2 regions of the Streptomyces sp. cg40 genome follow, and region 2 is predicted to be linked to the other one. Evidence: riboswitches for the same ligand, from Rfam matches in the RefSeq annotation. Region 2 holds a riboswitch; the other holds the start of a gene.
The links. Region 2 has a riboswitch for ZMP and ZTP ahead of ACQHII_RS44110 (bifunctional 5,10-methylenetetrahydrofolate dehydrogenase/5,10-methenyltetrahydrofolate cyclohydrolase). Riboswitches for the same ligand answer to the same signal wherever they lie in the genome.
Positions count from the first base shown of each region.

Region 1: another riboswitch for ZMP and ZTP. It lies ahead of ACQHII_RS19025 (glycine hydroxymethyltransferase); the one in region 2 lies ahead of ACQHII_RS44110 (bifunctional 5,10-methylenetetrahydrofolate dehydrogenase/5,10-methenyltetrahydrofolate cyclohydrolase).

Region 1 is NZ_CP190128.1:4,322,612-4,324,985, forward strand. It holds gene ACQHII_RS19025 (glycine hydroxymethyltransferase) at 1-1,376, opposite strand, end outside; ZMP/ZTP riboswitch at 1,408-1,497, opposite strand; gene rocD (ornithine--oxo-acid transaminase) at 1,589-2,374, shown strand, end outside.
Region 2 is NZ_CP190128.1:9,767,718-9,770,091, reverse strand. It holds gene ACQHII_RS44120 (MarR family winged helix-turn-helix transcriptional regulator) at 1-233, opposite strand, end outside; gene ACQHII_RS44115 (hypothetical protein) at 293-1,132, shown strand; ZMP/ZTP riboswitch at 1,161-1,245, shown strand; gene ACQHII_RS44110 (bifunctional 5,10-methylenetetrahydrofolate dehydrogenase/5,10-methenyltetrahydrofolate cyclohydrolase) at 1,267-2,115, shown strand; gene ACQHII_RS44105 (CU044_5270 family protein) at 2,117-2,374, opposite strand, start outside.

The sequences.
Region 1 (2,374 bases), 5.4 Mb from region 2:
TTCTCGTCCAGGACGTGGGACGCCTTGCTCGGCGCGCCCGACTTGGTCGTGCCGGGCTCGGCGGTGGTGAGGACGCGGTCGATGAGGGCGGCGACCTCGTCCATCTCGGCGGTGCCCAGGCCGCGGGTGGTCAGGGCGGGGGTGCCGATACGGATGCCGGAGGTGTACCAGGCGCCGTTCGGGTCGGCGGGGATCGCGTTGCGGTTGGTGACGATGCCCGAGTCGAGCAGCGCGGACTCGGCCTGGCGGCCGGTGAGGCCGTACGAGGTCTCGACGTCGATCAGGTTGAGGTGGTTGTCGGTGCCGCCGGTGACGAGGGTGGCGCCCCGGCGCATCAGGCCGTCCGCCAGCGCCCGGGAGTTGTCGACGATCCGCTGGGCGTAGTCCTGGAAGGAGGGCTGCCGCGCCTCGGCGAGGGCGACGGCCTTGGCGGCCATGACGTGCGGGAGCGGGCCGCCGAGGACCATCGGGCAGCCGCGGTCGACCTGGTCCTTGAGGGAGTCGTCGCACAGGACCATGCCGCCGCGCGGGCCGCGCAGCGACTTGTGGGTGGTGGTGGTGACGATCTGGGCGTGCGGGACCGGGTCGAAGTCGCCGGTCAGGACCTTGCCCGCGACCAGGCCGGCGAAGTGCGCCATGTCGACCATGAGGGTCGCGCCGACCTCGTCGGCGATCTCGCGCATGATGCGGAAGTTCACCAGGCGGGGGTAGGCGGAGTAGCCGGCGACGATGATCAGCGGCTTGAAGTCGCGGGCCGAGGCGCGCAGGGCGTCGTAGTCGATGAGGCCGGTCGCCGGGTCGGTGCCGTAGGAGCGCTGGTCGAACATCTTGCCGGAGATGTTCGGGCGGAAGCCGTGGGTGAGGTGGCCGCCGGCGTCCAGGGACATGCCGAGCATGCGCTGGTTGCCGAAGGCCTGGCGGAGTTCGGCCCAGTCGGCGTCGGAGAGGTCGTTGACCTGGCGGACGCCCGCCTTCGCGAGGGCGGGGACCTCGACGCGGTCGGCGAGGACCGACCAGAAGGCGACGAGGTTGGCGTCGATGCCGGAGTGCGGCTGGACGTAGGCGTGGCGGGCGCCGAAGAGTTCGCGCGCGTGCTCGGCGGCGAGGGACTCGACGGTGTCGACGTTGCGGCAGCCGGCGTAGAAGCGGCGGCCGATGGTGCCCTCGGCGTACTTGTCGCTGAACCAGTTGCCCATCGCGAGCAGGGTGGCCGGGGAAGCGTAGTTCTCGGAGGCGATCAGCTTGAGCATCTCGCGCTGGTCGGCGACTTCCTGGCCGATGGCGTCGGCGACGCGCGGCTCGACGGCGCGGATCACGTCGAGGGCGGCGCGATAGGCGGTGGACTCGTTCGAAAGGGGCGCGGAATTGTCGGGCATGGGGACCTCCGGACGTGGCGTTCGGCGTTCACGGTACGGCCCAGGCGCACGGCACACATTGCAGCTCGGGCCGCTCCCCGATGGTCGGTCCCATCCCAGCGCGCCAGTCACGGCCCGCCGGTCAGCCTACCGGGCGGGCCGGACGGTGCGGCTCCCGCGTCCACCATGCGGGCGAGGATAGGAAAGGGGAACCCTCACCCCCGGGAGACGCCGTGACCAGTACGGAAGCCCTCATCGCCGCCGCCGAGGCACACACCCCGCACACCTATCACCCGCTGCCCGTGGTGGTCGCCGGCGCAGAGGGCGCGTGGATGACGGACGTGGAGGGGCGGCGCTTTCTGGATCTGCTCGCCGGGTACTCGGCGCTGAACTTCGGGCACGGCAACCCGCGGCTGATCGCGGCGGCGAAGGCGCAGTTGGACCGGGTGACGCTGACGTCGCGGGCGTTCCACCACGACCGGTTCGGCGCGTTCTGCGAGCAGTTGGCCAAGCTGTGCGGCATGGAGCTGGTGCTGCCGATGAACACGGGCGCGGAGGCGGTGGAGACCGCGCTGAAGACGGCCCGGAAGTGGGGATACCGGGTCAAGGGAGTGCCCGACGGGAGGGCGAAGATCGTGGTGGCGGGCAACAACTTCCACGGCCGTACGACGACGATCGTCGGCTTCTCGACCGACCTGGAGGCGCGGGCGGACTTCGGGCCGTACACCCCGGGCTTCGAGATCGTGCCGTACGGGGATCTCACCGCGATGCGGGCGGCGGTCAGCGAGAACACGGTGGCCGTTCTGCTGGAGCCGATCCAGGGCGAGGCGGGGGTGCTGGTGCCGCCGGCCGGATATCTGCCGGGGGTACGGGAGTTGACGCGGGAGCGGAACGTGCTGTTCGTCGCCGACGAGATCCAGTCGGGGCTCGGGCGGACGGGACGGACGTTCGCCTGCGAGCACGAAGGGATCGTGCCCGACATGTATGTGCTGGGGAAGGCGCTGGGCGGCGGGGTGGTG
Region 2 (2,374 bases):
AGCTCCGCCAGCCGCGACGGGCTCGTCTCGTACGGCGGCCCGAGCCTGCGCAGCATGAGCAGCACCTTGAACTGCCACTGCTTGAGCCCGTCGGCGTCGAGCACGTCCCGCCGTGTCTGACCAGCATGCCGGGCCAGGATCGCCAGCCGGAAGAAGATCTCCTCCTTCACCGGGTCCATCCAGGCGAGTTCCTTCACCCAGAGGGCCACGTGCCGGTCGACCGAGTCCTCCACGTCTGCCTCCCGCAGTGGTTTTCTTGTGGATAGTTTTTCGCATAACTACCTTCCCCGTCATGGCATCCACAGCGAACGCGGTCATCCCCGTCGAGGAACTCATCGCAGCGGCCCACGAGTTGAGCGTGACGGGACGGTGGGAGCGCGCTTCCCGCCTCCTGGACGCATGCACCACGGACTCGTCCGAGCCCCGGGCGCGGATCGCCCGCGCCGCGGCTCAAGTCGCCCTGGAACAGGACTGGTTCGCGGGCACGGACACCGCGACGGCGCGTATCGAGGCGGCCGGGAAGGAGTTCCCGGGCGGCGACTGGGACGTGGACTTCGCGCGGCTGCGGAACACCTACCGCCGGCTGCTCGTCGTCGACGGACGGCTCCGCCTGGGCCCGGACGGGAAGGACCCGGAAGCCCTCACGTCCCTGCTCCGCGAGGCGGAGACGTCGCGTGACAGCGCGCCGGACGAGGGACGCCGGGGCTGGGCGGAGTTGTACCTCGGCCTCGTCACGGACAACCACTTCGCCGATCTGGCGGGGGCACCCCCGCACTACGCGTCCGCGCTGCGCGCCGCCGAGTCGGTCGACGACCCGTTGCTGGCCCGGGAGGCCCTGCGCCACCTCGGCGACCACGACCACGACGCCGGTGACCACCACCTGGCCCTGGAGCGCTGGCGCCGGGCGACCACGCTGGGCGCCGGCGCGGGCACCGTCCCCGGCACGCTCTCCCAGCAGCTGCTGCTCGCCGTGCTGGCCCGGGACTCCGGCGACGAGGCCGGGGCCGGGGCGCTCGCGACGGAGGTCGCCCGCTGGGCGGAGGCCATCGGGGCGCCACGCCTCGCGGCACAGGCCCGGGACTTCCTGACCGGCGTCGATCCGACGGCACCGCCTGCGGAGAACGGGGCCTGACAGCCGTAGGACTCTCTCGGTTAGGCTGTTCGTGGGTCGTGACTGGCGCTGAGGTGGAGCACCACCGTGGAGCGGCCCACGCGGAGTGAATGCCGTGCGCCTGGGCGAAGGGTCAACCAGCTCAGGAGTGGATCATGTCTCAGGCACGGCTCATGGACGGTACGGCGCTCGCGCGGCGCATCGTCGAGGACACGGCGAAGCAGGCCGCCGACCTCAAGGAACGCACTGGTACGGCGCCCTGTCTGGCGACGGTCCTGGTTGGTGCGGACCCGGCCTCCGTCACCTACGTCCGGATGAAGCAGAACCGCAGCCGCAAGGCCGGCATCGAGTCCCGGCACGTCGAGCTCCCCGCCACCACGACCACCGCCGAACTGGTCGCGACCCTCACCGCGCTCTCCGCCGACCCGACCGTCCACGGCATCCTGCTCCAGCACCCGATGGGCGAACACATCGACGAGCGGGCCGCGTTCGAGGCGATCGCGCCGGAGAAGGACGTCGACGGCGTCACCTTCGCGTCTTTCGCGGCGATGAGCTTCGGCCTGCCGGGCTTCGTGTCCTGCACGCCCGGCGGCATGATGCGGCTGCTCGACGAGTACGACGTCGATCCGTCCGGCAAGCGTGCCGTCGTCGTGGGCCGCAGCGCGATCCTCGGCAAGCCGGCCGGCATGCTGCTCCTGGCCCGCGACGCGACGGTCACCTACTGCCACTCCCGCACCCGCGACCTGTCGGCGGCGGTCCGCGAGGCGGACATCGTGGTCGCCGCCGTGGGCCGCCCCCGGCTGATCCGCGGCGAGGACATCAAGCCGGGCGCGGTCGTGCTCGACGCGGGCTACAACGCGGGCAACGTCGGTGACGTCGACTTCGACTCCGCCGCCGAGCGCGCCTCGCTGATCACGCCGGTGCCTGGCGGCGTCGGCCCGATGACGATCGCCACGCTCCTGGAACAGACCGTGACGGCCGCGGCCCGGCAGCTCGGGGTGTGATTCAGCGCGTCCACGCGCTGTAGTCCATGACGTCCCCGGCCTTGACGCCGTACTCGGGCTGGTCCTTCGTGAAGGTGCTCTCCATCCCGAGGACGGCGCCGGTGGCCGGATCCATGATCAGCATCAGCCGGCTGCCCGACTGCCGATACACGTACGCCTCCCCGCGCCGCCCGAGCCGGTCGGTCACCTCCCCCACCGGCCGCAGCCCGTCCGCCCCCGCGAGCAGCCGCGCCAACGCGGCCGCCTCACGCGCCCCGAG